2 linked regions of the Aquitalea magnusonii genome follow. The protein of the gene in region 2 interacts with the protein of the main gene of each other region in a pairwise test. Links are inferred from orthologs where the notes say so. Each region holds a gene or a part of one and is shown on either strand. Other genes may lie near its edges. The genes, in order: DLM_RS17210 and dnaB.

Region 1 (7,011 bases), 2.5 Mb from region 2 along the record:
AGTTGCGCCTGATCGAGCTGACCGGCCTGTCCAACTACCTGCAAAGCCAGATGGCGTAAGGAGTGTTCATGAAAGCAGACAAAACCGTTATCAAGCTGCTCAACCATGTACTGCGTAATGAACTGACCGCCATCAACCAGTATTTCCTGCATGCGCGCATGTTCCGCAACTGGGGCCTGGAGCGGCTCAACGACTATCAGTACAAGCAATCCATCCGGGTGATGAAAGAGGCCGACGCGCTGATCGAACGCATCCTCTTCCTGGAAGGACTGCCCAATCTGCAGGATCTGGGCAAGCTGCACATTGGTGAAACAGTGGAAGAATGCCTGCGCAGCGATTTGCGTTACGAAGTGGAAATACAGCGCCCGCAACTGGTGGACGGTATTGCCCACTGCGAACAGAAGCAGGATTACGTCAGCCGTGAACTGCTGCAGGAATTGCTGGAGCATTGCGAAGAAACCATAGACTGGCTGGAAACCCAGCTAAGCCTGATCAAGGATGTCAGCCTGGCCAACTACCTGCAAAGCCAGATCCAGTCCTGATTCACGGCGTTGGCCCAGCGTAGATACAGCCGGCTTGTCATATGACAGCCCGGCTGTTTTCATGTGCAAGCCCGCTGCATTTGATGCCACAGTTGAATCGTCAGTCCCCAGGAATGGCTTGCGACAACAACCGTTTATTGCATCTTGCCGCCGAGCGATCTTCAGCCCCGTCCGATACCAGCGGCAGTCCTGCCAATCAGTCAGCGCGATCCTGGCGTTGGAGTACGCCAGTAGCAGATCAGCGCAGCAAGACGCATTGCCTTGTGACAGTTGTGCCACGCTTTTCCATATTGGCGATGTCGCGGAACGAGTACTGCGAGCGTGGCGTGCGTTGAAAAAATACGCTTGCCTGTTCAAATAGGCCGATAAATGAAGGTATGCAGGGAGAAGGGCTGGATGCTGAAAAACCGCCGCCAAGTTGTCCCGCAAGAGGGGACGTGGGCGATTTTCAGAAAGTACTTACGCTGAATATACTATAAGTACTTGATATTATTGGCGCACCCGACAGGGATCGAACCTGTGACCTTCAGCTTCGGAAACTGACACTCTATCCAACTGAGCTACGGGTGCGCTGTGATGTTGCTGCAAAGCAGGGCGGATCATAGCGCAAAGGGCATGTCCGAGTCCAGTGTATGGTTTTTGCCTTGCTTCGCGGCTTACCGTATAATCCCATCCCATCTTAATTGTCATTTTTTTCAGGCGAGGCTCGAATGAGTAATGAGAACGGAATGGCTCCCGGTCAGATCATCAAGGTCCTGGTTGGCGTCGTTGTTGGTCTGGTAGTGGCGATCTGGTTGCTGGCCAAGCTGGCCACCGGTGGTTACAACGTTGATGCCGAAGTCATGACCAAGGAGGCTGTTGCCGCTCGTCTGAAACCGGTAGGCGAAGCCAAGGTCAGCGATGCGCCTCCGGGCATGCGCACGGGTGAACAGGTATTCAAGGCCATTTGTATTTCCTGTCACGGTCAGGGCCTGGCCGGTTCGCCCAAGTTTGGCGATGCAGCAGCCTGGGGTGCGCGGATTGCCAAGGGGTGGGATGTGCTGACCCAGCATGCGCTGCAAGGCTTTAATGCCATGCCGGCCAAGGGTGGTGCTGCAGACTTGACCGATGACGAAGTAAAACGCGCGGTGGCCTATATGGGCAATGCCGGTGGCGGTAAGTTCACCGAGCCGCCGGTGGGTGGCGCTGCTGCTGGTGCCGCGGCTGATCCGGCTGTGGTCGGCAAGAAGATTTACGAAAGCGTCTGCGTGGCCTGCCACGGTAGTGGTGCTGCCGGTGCGCCGAAGTTTGGCGACAAGGCTGCCTGGGCCGAGCGTACCAAGGTTGGTCTGGATGAAGTGGTGAAGATTGCCACCAAGGGCCTGAATGCCATGCCGCCCAAGGGTGGTTTCGGTGGTAGCGATGCGGAATTCCGTGCTGCAGTCGAATACATGGTGAATAACGCCAAATAAGCAGAACATGCTGCCAATGAAAAACGCGCTGTTTGCAGCGCGTTTTTTTATGTCTGGATCGCCGGAACCGCTCAGTTATCTGCCGGCTTGGTCTTTTCCGCCAGCATGGCCGTCAGGCTGGCCAGCCGCGATTTGCCCTCGCTCTTGCTGACTACCGGTTCGGCACCGGGCCGACCGAAATGGCGCAGATCGCTGCCGTCGATTTCGGCAATGAAACGTGATGGTTCGACAAATTGCCACTCGCCCGCACGGCGGCGTTTTACACAGTAGGAGAGGGTGAGCATGCGCTGGGCGCGGGTGATGCCCACATACATCAGCCGCCGTTCTTCTTCCACCATGCCGTTATCCACCGATTCGCTGTGCGGCAGAATGCCTTCCTCGGTGCCCACCAGGAAGACATAGGGATATTCCAGCCCCTTGGATGCGTGCAGGGTGGACATTTTCACCGCATCCACTTCGCCTTCGTCGCGGCCTTCCAGCATGGTGATCAGGGCGATGGTCTGTGACAGCTCGATCAGGTTCTTGCCATCGGCCTCGCCCTTTTTGGCCAGCCAGGCTACCAGTTCCAGCACGTTTTTCCATTTGGTTTCGGCAATGCGCGGGCTGTCCTCGCTGTCATACAGCCAGGCTTCATAGCCGATGGCCTTGACCAGTTCCATCGCCAGTTCGCCAGCCGGTTCACGGATGACACGGTATTGCAGGCGGTTGATGAAGTCGCAGAACTGGCTGAGCGGTTCCAGTTGGGTATTTTGCACCTGCACCCGGAAACCCGGTTCGAAGGCGCTGGCAAACAGGCTTTTGCCGCACTGACCGGCCCAGCCGCCCAGTTTTTCCAGTGTCCCGGCTCCTACGCCGCGTTTGGGCGTGGTGACGGCGCGGATGAAGGCCGGGTCGTCATCCGGGTTGGTCAGCAGGCGCAGATAGGCCAGCACGTCCTTGATTTCCGGCTTGTCGAAGAAGCTCTGTCCGCCCGCCATCTGGTAGGGAATGCGCTGGTTGCGCAGTGCCTGTTCGAAAATGCGGGCCTGATAGTTGCCACGGTACAGGATGGCGTAGTCCTTGAACTCGGTACGGTATTCAAACTTGTGTGCCAGCAAGCGTTGCACCACCAGTTCGGCCTCGTGCTCTTCGTCCTTGCATTGCACCACGTGGATGGGCTCGCCCAGGCCCAGCTCACTCCATAGCTGTTTCTCGAACAGCTTGGGGTTATTAGAAATCACCGCGTTGGCGGCGCGCAGGATGCGCGCGGTGGAGCGGTAGTTCTGTTCCAGCTTGATGATGCGCAACTGCGGGTAGTCCTGCTGCAGCAGGCGCAGGTTTTCCATATTGGCACCGCGCCAAGCGTAGATGGACTGGTCGTCATCGCCCACGGCGGTGAACTGGCCGCGCACCCCGGCCAGCAGCTTCACCATCTGGTACTGGCAGGTGTTGGTATCCTGATATTCGTCGATCAGCAGGTAATGCAGCTTGCCCTGCCATTTGAGCAGCACTTCCGGGTGGGTCTTGAACAGTTGTACCGGCAGGCGGATCAGATCATCAAAATCCACCGCCTGGTACGCCGTCAGCGTGTCCTGATAGGCCAGATAGGTGCGCGCGCAGATGCTTTCCCATTCGCCCTGCGCTTCCACCAGCATCTGGTCCGGGCCTTTGAGGTCGTTTTTCCACAGCGAAATCTGGCTTTGTACCTTGCGCACTTCATCCTTGTGCGTGCTTTTCAGGATGTCGGCAATGATCTTGCCGGCATCGAAGGCATCCAGAATGGAAAACTGTGGCTTGTAGCCCAGATGGGTGGCTTCCTGGCGCAGTATCTGCATGCCAAGCGAGTGGAAGGTGGACACGGTAATGCCGCGGATTTCCTGGGCGGTGAGCAGCTTGCCCACCCGTTCCAGCATTTCGCGCGCGGCCTTGTTGGTAAAGGTGATGGCGGCGATATGCCGTGCCGGGATATTGCCGTGGCGGATCAGGTGGGTAATCTTGTAGGTAATGACGCGGGTTTTGCCGGAGCCGGCCCCGGCCAGTACCAGCAAGGGGCCGTCAAGGTGATGGATTGCTTCGCGCTGCGGTGGGTTGAGCTGTGGTGCGGCCATGGGTGAAGTTCCGGCGGTGAGGCTGGTCCGTCGTGGCACTCAGGGCGGTGTCCGGCGGCGTAGCATCGTGGTAACCAAGGCCGTGCATTGTAGCATGCGGTATCATGAGACTATCCGCGGCCGGATGAAACATGGCCTGCCGCATTGTCAGAGGTGAAGATGGCAACATACGCAATCGGCGATATCCAGGGCTGTTTCGGCCCATTTCAGCAACTGTTACGACAGATCGATTTCAATCCGGGTAAAGACACACTGTGGCTGACTGGCGACCTGGTCAACCGCGGACCGGAATCCTTGCAGGTGTTGCGCTGGGTGTTTCAGCAGCAGGACCGGGTGCAGATTGTGCTGGGTAATCACGACCTGCACCTGCTGGCGGTGTCGGAAGGTTTTGGCAAGCTGCATCGCAGTGACACCGTAGATGACATTCTCAATGCGGCGGATGGCAAGGTGTTGCTGGACTGGCTACGCTGCCAGCCCCTGATGATTGCCGAACAGGGCCATGCCATGGTGCATGCCGGCCTGTTGCCGGAGTGGAGCCTAGACAAGGCACTGCGTCTGGCCGAAGAGGTGGAGGATGGCTTGTCCGGGCCTTATTACCGCGATTTCCTGTCACGGCTGTATGGCAACAAGCCCACGCGTTGGTCTGATGAGCTCAAGGGAGCTGAGCGCCTGCGCGTCATCGTCAATGCCATGACCCGCATGCGCTTCATCACCCGTGATGGTGAAATCGACCTGGCCTACAAGGGCGAGCGCGATGGCGCACCGGACAATCTGATTCCCTGGTTTGAAGCCAAGGGCCGGCGCAGCAGCCACACGCCCGTCATCTGTGGCCACTGGTCGGCACTGGGTTTGTATCTGACCGAGGATGTACTCGCGCTCGACAGCGGCTGCCTGTGGGGCGGCAGCCTCACTGCACTTCGACTGGAGGACAGGCAGACGTTTTCGCTGCCGTGTCCGGCGTATCGGGAAGTGGCAGCCTGAGCCCCAGGCAGACTTCCCGGAATGCACGTTCCGACAGGGCGAAGCGCGTGGTCAGCTCGCCTTCGCCCGCCTTCAGCGGCTGACCGTAAGTGAGGGCAACTTCCATGGCCGGTTGCGCCAGAATCAGCTTGATGCTTTGCCAGAACGTGGTGTCGCCGGCATAGGCCGGTGCCGTGGTCAGGCTGCCATCCGGCAACTGATAGCGCATGGACACCGGCTGCACCGTGCTGCGTGAGGGCAGGGCGGCTTCAAACAGCGATGCCTTGAATGGCAGGATGCCGCTACCATCCGAGGTGGTGGCCTCTGGAAACACCGCCATGCAACTGCCCTTGCCCAAGGCATCGGCCAGTAGCTGATTGACCCGGCTGGCATCGCGGCGATTGCTGCGGTCGATGAACAAGGTACCGCCGGCATTCACCACCCAGCCTATCAGCGGCCAGGAGCGAATCTCTCGTTTGGCAACAAAGCGCGACACCGTGCAGCTGCTGAGTACGAAAATGTCCAGCCAGGACACATGATTGGCCACCAGAAGGGTATTGGGCGGGTAAAAACCGGGATTCACGCCTTCCACCCGCACCGTGATGCCGAGAATCTTCAGCAGATGACCAGACCAGCGGCGCGTCACCACCGCACGCTCGGCCTGGGCCAGGCGCGGGTAGCGGGTAGCAACGATGAAAATGCCCAAAGCAATGTGGCACACCAGGCGCAGCAAACGGCTGGCGCGGGTAAGGAAAGACGTAGTGGCGGATGACTTCAAGGTACGCGGTGCTTCATGTGCGGGTTGAATGATCTGCCACTCTAGCATGGCTGGCATAGCGGGCAATAGTAGGAACTTCGCTGTCCCTGCCGTATCTGTCGTATCGGGCTGCTGCAGATACGACAGGCTTGCTCCTGCCGGTCGTAGACATAGTAGTCCTGCTGGAAGTAGCCGGACTTGCCCTCGGTGTTGACGAAGTCGCGCAGTGTGCTGCCGCCAGCCTCGATCGCCAGGCTCAGTACCCGTTTGATTTCGCTGGCCAGCCGTTTGCAGTCAGCCAGGCTCAGATCACGCGCGGCACGGCTGGGGTTGATGCCTGCATGAAACAGCGATTCATTGGCGTAGATGTTGCCAACGCCCACCACAACGTGATTGTCCATGATGGCCAGTTTGATGGCTGTGCCGCGTTTGGCAATGGCCGCATGCAGGACTTCACCGTCAAAGGCGTCCGACAAGGGCTCGGGCCCCAGGTCTTTCAGCAGCGAGTGGAATTCCACTGGCCCCACATGCCATAGCATGGCACCGAAGCGACGCGGGTCGCGGTAGCGCAGCACATGGCTGCCCAGTTTCAGGTCGATGTGATCATGTTTTTGTGGTGGCGTATCGGCAGGGACATAACGCAAGCTGCCGGACATGCCCAGGTGGATTAGCAGGGTTCCGCTATCAAAATGAACCAGCAGGTACTTGGCACGGCGCGTGACTGCGCGTACTGTCAGTCCGGCAAGGGTGGCATCCAGTTGTGGCGGCACCGGCCAGCGCAGGCGGCCTTCGCGCACGATGGCACCTTGCAGGGTGGCACAATCCAGATAAGGCGCAACACCGCGCCGGGTTGTTTCCACTTCGGGCAGTTCGGGCATGCTGCTTTCGCTTTCAGGATAAGATTGACTAGATCAAATAACCGAGCGTGCTATTCTACGCGTTCAACCGGCACAGACTCCATGCGAATGAAACCGCTGAATCGATCCTTTTCCCTGTTGCTGGTGCTGCTGCTGTCAGCCTGCACCAGCATGAAGTCCCCCTTGCTTGCCAAGCAGCCGGCCTCCAGTACCGAGCAAACCGCTGATGATGAAACCGCCGCCGTGGCCGAGAGCAATGCCAATCTGCCCCGGCTGGAGCTGACGCCGCAAATCGTCTACGGCGTGCTGGCCAGCGAAATTGCCGCCCAGCGCGGTGCAGCCGGTTCGTCTGCTGCC
Region 2 (6,879 bases):
AACGGTCAGTTCAGCGCTGCGCGTTACAAGGAATTCCTGGCGGCACGCAATCTGTCGCCCGAGGCTTTTGAAGCCAAAATCAGCCGTGACATCATGCTGCAAAACCAGATCAATAATTTTGCTGGCACTGGTTTTGTTTCCCGCAGTATGGTGGAGCGCATGGGGGGGCTGATGGCGCAGGAGCGCCAAGTGCGTCTGCTGCTGTTGAAGCCGGCAGATTTTGCCTCCCAAGTCAAAACCGACGATGCTGCCCTAAAGGCATTTTACGATGCCAACGCCAAGCGTTTCCGTACGGCTGAATCGGTCAAACTGGATTATGTCGTATTGTCGCCGCAAGCCGTTGCTGACGGTTTGACTGTCAGTGATGCAGAGGTGAAGCAATATTACGAGCAGCACAAGGCTGATCTGGCTGGTGAAGAGCGCCGTGCCTCACATATCCTGCTGAGCGTACCCAAGGATGCCAAGCCGGCAGACAAGGCCAAAGTTAAAGCTGAAGCCGAATCCCTGCTCAAACAACTGCGTGCAGATCCCAGCAAGTTTGCCGAGTTGGCCAAGTCCAAATCTCAAGATCCGGGCTCTGCGGCCAATGGGGGTGATCTGGGCTTCTTTGCCCGTGGTGCGATGGTCAAGCCGTTTGATGATGTGGTGTTCCGCATGCAGCCGGGTAAGATCAGTGAAGTGGTGGAAACCGAATATGGCTATCACATCATCAAGCTGGATGAGGTGAAGCAGCCGGATTTTGCTGCGGTAAAAGCGGCGGTAGAAGCCAAGTTGAAACAGCAGAAAGCCGCAGGCCAACTGCGCAGCATGGCCGACAAGCTGGCTGAGGTGGCGTATCAGCAGGCTGATTCGCTCAAGGGTGTGCAAGATGCCCTCAAGCTGCAAATCAAGCATTCTGACTGGTTGTCGCGCGACAAGAAATCCACGGATCCGGTGCTGGCAAATCCCAAGGTGCTGGATGCAGCATTCAGTGATGATGTACTGAAGAAAAAGCACAATAGCGAACCGGTGGATATCGGTGGCGGTAATCTGGTGGTGGTGCGTGTGGCTGATCATCAGCCAGAGCGTCAGCAGAAGCTGGATGAAGTGCGTGATGGCATCAAGAATGAGCTGATTGCTACCCAGGGGGCCAAACTGGCAGAGAAGCAGGGGCAGGCCTTGCTGGCACAGCTTAAGTCAGGCAAGGGTATTGATGCGCAGAAGTGGAGTGAGCCGCTGACCATATCGCGCCGTAATCCTGGAGCCATGGCCGCTGCTGACGTGCGTGCGGTGTTTGCAGCACAGAGCAGCCCGCTGCCATCATTTGCCGGTAGCAAGCATGATAATGGTGACTACGCCATTTATCAGATCGCCAGTGTCGCGCCTGGTGCTGCAGTAACGGATGAAGAGCGTACACAGTTGGCTGCTGCCATGGTGCAGATGACTGCGCGCAGTCAGCTTGGCAGCTATCTGGAAACCTTGCGGCAGAAATACCCGGTCAAGATGGGCAAGCAGCAGCTTAACGATCAGAGTGAGCAATAAGGGCATGACAGGCAAGGCCATAACCGGCCTTGCCGCCTGCTGCATTGCCATGCAATAAAAAAAGGGCCGAAAGGCCCTTTAATGCTGTCTGGTAATGGCTCAGGCTGCGAAGTTCTTGGCAGCAAAATCCCAATTAACCAGCTTCCAGAAGCTGTCCAGATAGTTAGGACGGCTGTTGCGGTAGTCGATGTAGTAGGCGTGTTCCCACACATCACAGGTCAGGATCGGGGTCTTGTCGGTGGTCAGCGGAGTGGCGGCATTGCTGGTGGATACCAGGTCCAACGAGCCATCGCTGTTCTTTACCAGCCAAGCCCAGCCGGAGCCGAAGGTGCCAACGGCAGTCTGGGTAAAGGCTTTTTTGAACTCTTCGAAGGAGCCCCACTTGGCGTTGATGGCATCAGCCAGTGCGCCGGTCGGTTCGCCACCCGCATTCGGTGCCAGGCCAAACCAGTAGAAAGTGTGGTTCCATACCTGAGCGGCATTATTGAAGATGCCACCGGAAGATTTCTTGACGATTTCTTCCAGCGAGGCATTTTCAAACTCGGTGCCCTTGATCAGGTTGTTGAGGTTGGTGATGTAGGTCTGATGATGCTTGCCGTAGTGGAATTCCAGGGTTTCCTTGGAGATGTGGGGGGCCAGCGCATCCAGTGCGTAAGGCAGTTCCGGCAGTTTGTGTTCCATCATGCTCTCCTTGTTGAGAATTGGGCTTGCGAAATTGCGAAAGCCGTATCTAGCGGATTACTGTAACAGCAAGTGTACTGGATTCAACTGTTGATCGCCAATAGTTGACTAAATAAGTAAAGTAAGAAAATGAATAAGTCATACGATGTCGTGGTGCTGGGTGCCGGGGCGGCTGGCATGATGTGTGCAGCCATCGCGGGCCAGCGTGGGCGCAAGGTTTTGCTGCTTGACCATGCAGAGAAATTGGCAGAGAAAATCAGAATTTCTGGTGGTGGTCGCTGTAATTTCACCAATATCGATGCCAGACCAGATCGCTATATTTCAGAAAATTCTCATTTTTGCCGTTCGGCACTGGCACAGTTTGGTCCGCAGAACTTTATAGCCATGATTGAAGGCCATGGCATCGCCTATCACGAAAAGAAACTGGGCCAGTTGTTTTGTGATGACTCCAGTCAGCAGGTCATCGATATGCTGGACGCCGAATGTCAAAAAGGCGGGGTGGTCCGTCAGATGGGTATCAGCATTGGTGCTGTTCGCAAGGATGAGGCCGGTTTGTTCTGGGTGGAAACCTCTGTGGGTGTCTTCGGTGCAACGGCCCTTGTGGTGGCCACCGGCGGCTTGTCCATCCCGCAAATCGGCGCAACACCGCTGGGCTACCGTATTGCCGAGCAGTTTGGGTTGCCGGTAACAGGGCTGAGTCCTGCTCTGGTGCCGCTGACTTTCCATGTAGCGGATGCCGAGGCTTTTGCTCCCTTGGCCGGGGTGTCGCTGGATGTGGAAGTGCGCGCCGGCAAGGGGCGTTTTCGTGAGCAGATCCTGTTTACCCATAAAGGCTTGTCTGGTCCGGCCATCCTGCAGATTTCCTCTTACTGGGAACCGGGCATGGATGTGGTGATCAATCTGCTGCCGGACTGTGACGTCCAGGCATTTCTGGACGAGCGGCAAAGCAGTGAACAACTGGTGAGCAACGCGCTGGCCGAGCTGGGTTGGCCCAAGCGTTTTGCCGAGGCGTGGTTGAGCCGGCTGGGTTTCAATGTCCGGCTGAAGGATTTGTCGCCCAAAAAGCGCTTGCAGCTGGCTGAACAGGTACAGCATTGGCGCATCAAGCCCAATGGCACCCAGGGTTACAAGAAGGCTGAGGTGACGCGCGGCGGGGTTTCCACCAAAGCGCTATCTTCCAAAACCATGGCAGCCAAGGATGTTCCGGGTTTGTTCTTTATCGGCGAAGTGGTTGATGTCACCGGCTGGTTGGGTGGTTACAACTTTCAGTGGGCGTGGTCATCCGGCTATGTGGCCGGCAAAAACTGCTAGAATTGCCGTCTTATCCCATGCTGTTGCCTGTTGCACATTTCATTGAGTCTCCATGACCGAACAGTACGAAAATTTTGATGGTGCCATGGCATCCCTGCGCACACCGCCACATTCGACCGAGGCCGAGCAGTCGGTCCTTGGCGGTTTGATGCTGGATAATGGCGCTTTCGACAAGATTGCCGACGTTGTCTCCGAGGCCGACTTCTATCGTCACGACCACAAACTCATTTTCAAGCACATAGCGCGCTTGATCGAGCTGGGGCGTCCTGCCGATGTTGTCACGGTATCCGAGGTGCTGGACAAGAACGCCGAGCTGGCAGATGTGGGCGGTCTGTCTTACCTGGCAACGCTGGCGCAGAACACGCCGTCGGCCGCCAATATCCGTCGCTATGCGGAAATCGTGCGCGAACGTTCCATCATGCGTCAGTTGGCGGTGGTTGGGGCGGAGATTGCCGAATCGGCATACACGCCACAAGGACGCGATGCTGCCCAGTTGCTGGACGAGGCTGAAGGCAAGGTGTTCCAGATTGCCGAATCCACTGCCAAGTCCAAGCAGGGTTTTCTGGAAATGCCGGGCTTGCTCAAAGAGGTGGTCGAGCGGATTGACATGCTGTACAGCCGGGATAATCCGGACGAAGTCACTGGTATTCCCACTGGCTTTATCGATCTGGATGCCAAGACATCCGGCCTGCAGCCGGGGGATTTGGTCATCGTTGCCGGGCGTCCGTCCATGGGTAAAACCGCTTTCTCGATGAATATTGCCGAGCATGTGGCGGTGGAGGCACATTTGCCGGTGGCCGTGTTCTCCATGGAAATGGGCGGGGCACAGTTGGTGATGCGGATGCTCGGCTCGGTTGGACGGCTGGATCAGCATGTGTTGCGTACCGGCAAGCTGGGTGACGAGGACTGGCAAAAACTCACCTACGCCATTGGCAAGCTGTCTGAAGCGCCGATGTATATTGACGAAACCCCGGCACTCACCGCTCTGGAACTACGTGCCCGTGCCCGCCGTCTGGCACGCCAGCATGGCGGCAAGCTTGGCTTGATCGTGATCGACTATTTGCAGCTGATGTCGGGTTCGGGGCGTGGGGATAACCGCACCGCCGAACTGGGTGAAATTTCGCGTGGCCTGAAAGGCCTGGCCAAGGAGTTGCAGGTGCCGGTGATTGCGCTGTCGCAGCTATCGCGTGCGGTGGAGCAGCGTCCCAATAAGCGCCCGATGATGTCTGACTTGCGGGAATCCGGCGCAATCGAACAGGATGCCGATATCATCATCTTCATGTATCGCGAAGAGTACTACAACCCGGAAAACGCGGAAGTGAAGGGTATGGCCGAGGCCATCATCGGCAAGCATCGTAACGGCCCTACCGGTGCGGTGCGGCTGGCATTTGTCGGCAAGCATGCCAAGTTTGAGAATGCCGCCACGCTGGGTATCAGCGGTTGGGCGGACAGCGACGGCTAAGCCTGTCGGTTAGCAAGAGTCAGGGTGTGCATTCCTACAGGAAAGGTAGTTCATGAGCTTTTTCGACCAACATGTATTTATCTGCTGCAACCAGCGTGCTGCCGGAGAAGATTGCTGCAATAACCACGGTTCCAGCGAACTGCTGGGCTATATGAAGGACCGGGTCAAGGCATTGGGGCTGGCGGGGGAAGGCAAGGTCCGCATCAACAAGGCTGGTTGTCTGGGGCGTTGTGATGATGGTCCGGTGATGGTGGTGTATCCGCAAGAGACCTGGTACACCTTTATCGACCGCGAAGACATCGACGAAATCATCGATGAGCACGTAGTGGCTGGGCGTATTGTTGAAAGGTTGAAGATCTGATGTTGAAAGCCCTGAACAAGTGTGTGATTCCCGGCCCGGTAGGCGAGTTGGAGACCATCGTGGTATTGCCGCAAGGCGAGCCGCAGGGAATTGCCGTCATTTGCCATCCCAACCCGCTGCAGGGGGGCACCAATACCAATAAGGTGGTGCAGACAGCCGCCAAGGCGCTGTCACAGTTGGGTTATGCCTGCTACTGTCCTAACCTGCGCGGGGTGGGGGAGAGTGGTGGTCAGCATGACCATGGGGTTGGCGAGGTGGAGGATGTCATTGCCGTGGTCGAGCATGCCCGCACCGTGCATGGCCAGTTGCCGCTGGCACTGGCAGGGTTTTCGTTTGGTGGTTTTGTGGCAGCGCGTACCCGTGCCGTGATTGAGGCTGACAAGTTGTTGCTGATGGGCGTGGCGGTTGGCAAGTATGAAATCCCCACACCGCCAGTGCCGGCAAATACGCTGGTGATCCACGGAGAGGAAGACGAGGTGATTCCACTGTCTGCGGTGTTGGATTGGGCGCGCCCGCAGGACTTGCCTGTCCTGGTATTCCCTGGGGCGGGGCATTTCTTCCATGGCAAGCTGATCAAACTGGGGCAAATGATTCAGCGCTGTTGGTAAGCCGCTGTTGCCAATATGAAAATAGCCAGTCTGTTGACTGGCTATTTTTAATTAGCGGTGCAGATCGCCTGCCGCTTCAGGCTGGTAGGTGACTTCCAGCACGGTGAGTCGGGTTTGACCTGCCAGCGTGGGCCAATCAATCGACTGGCCTTCGGCCAGGCCTAGCAGTGCTGCGCCAACTGGGGCCAGAACAGAAACATGCCCTGCAGTGCCATCCGCCTGATTAGGGTAGACCAGTGTCAGCAGTTTTTCTTCGCCACTTTGTTCGATACGCACGCGCGCCGTACTGTTCATGGTGATGATGCCGGCCGGAATGTCTTCCGGCTCTACCACTTCGGCACGTTCCAGCTCGGCTTCCAGCGCTGCCAGCGTTGTCTTGTCCTGTGCTGGCGTACGCTCCATCCAGGCTGCCAGCCTTTCGTAATCAAGACTGGAAACAATGATGGATGGTTGGCTGGGCATGGTTGACTCCTTCTCGCAATAAAAAACACAGGCATTTTCAATGCCTGTGCGCATGGTGGTAAATGAAGTATTGGAGTTGGAGTGTCTGAACGACGGAAAGTTGCCTCTGTCCTAGCCAAGCAGGCTGAGTGTGCTGCGTTGCGAAAGATTGGCTTGCGCCTGCACGGCGATGGCGGATTGGCTAAGGATTTGCTGCTGCACCAATTGCGCAGTTGCTGCGGCAAAGTCGGTGTCACTGATGCGACTGTTGGCGGCCTGTGCATTGAGCGAGGCATTCTGCAAATTACTGATGGCCGTGGAAAACTGATTGCTGGCTGTCCCCATCTGGGTGCGTGAGCTGGCAATGGTGTTCAGGTCGGACTCAATCTTGGACTGTGCGGCAATGGCATTTGCCGGGCTGGATATATCGATGGTGCCGGTGGCTGACAGATTGGCATTGTAGCTGTTGAGGCCGCCACTGGATGGGGACGCTG

The links.
Region 1: the proteins of dnaB (region 2) and DLM_RS17210 interact in binary tests that used the Escherichia coli proteins (3 or more experiments, as listed by UniProt). The link is inferred for Aquitalea magnusonii from one-to-one orthologs.

The regions. Positions count from the first base shown.
Region 1 is NZ_AP018823.1:3,628,450-3,635,460, reverse strand. The notes cover bases 1,573-4,572. They hold DLM_RS17210 (UvrD-helicase domain-containing protein), read right to left. Parts: upstream 4,081-4,572; coding sequence 2,065-4,080; downstream 1,573-2,064. Other genes in these bases: DLM_RS17205 (symmetrical bis(5'-nucleosyl)-tetraphosphatase), read left to right, coding at 4,240-4,572; DLM_RS17215 (c-type cytochrome), read left to right, coding at 1,573-1,993. Also shown: bfr (bacterioferritin), read left to right, coding at 1-59; bfr (bacterioferritin), read left to right, coding at 69-542; more of DLM_RS17215, read left to right, coding at 1,271-1,572; more of DLM_RS17205, read left to right, coding at 4,573-5,061; DLM_RS17200 (lysophospholipid acyltransferase family protein), read right to left, coding at 4,988-5,866; mutM (bifunctional DNA-formamidopyrimidine glycosylase/DNA-(apurinic or apyrimidinic site) lyase), read right to left, coding at 5,860-6,675; DLM_RS17190 (tetratricopeptide repeat protein), read left to right, coding at 6,763-7,011. UniProt on the Escherichia coli protein: Rep helicase is a single-stranded (ss)DNA-dependent ATPase involved in DNA replication; it can initiate unwinding at a nick in the DNA. It binds to ssDNA and acts in a progressive fashion along the DNA in the 3' to 5' direction.
Region 2 is NZ_AP018823.1:1,129,325-1,136,203, forward strand. What follows is about bases 2,903-5,770. They hold dnaB (replicative DNA helicase), read left to right. Parts: upstream 2,903-3,565; coding sequence 3,566-4,975; downstream 4,976-5,770. Other genes in these bases: DLM_RS05540 (NAD(P)/FAD-dependent oxidoreductase), read left to right, coding at 2,903-3,513; DLM_RS05550 ((2Fe-2S) ferredoxin domain-containing protein), read left to right, coding at 5,028-5,336; DLM_RS05555 (alpha/beta hydrolase), read left to right, coding at 5,336-5,770. In the rest of the region: DLM_RS05530 (SurA N-terminal domain-containing protein), read left to right, coding at 1-1,521; sodB (superoxide dismutase [Fe]), read right to left, coding at 1,621-2,202; more of DLM_RS05540, read left to right, coding at 2,332-2,902; more of DLM_RS05555, read left to right, coding at 5,771-5,944; rnk (nucleoside diphosphate kinase regulator), read right to left, coding at 5,996-6,406; DLM_RS05565 (flagellin), read right to left, coding at 6,518-6,879. UniProt on the Escherichia coli protein: The main replicative DNA helicase, it participates in initiation and elongation during chromosome replication. Travels ahead of the DNA replisome, separating dsDNA into templates for DNA synthesis.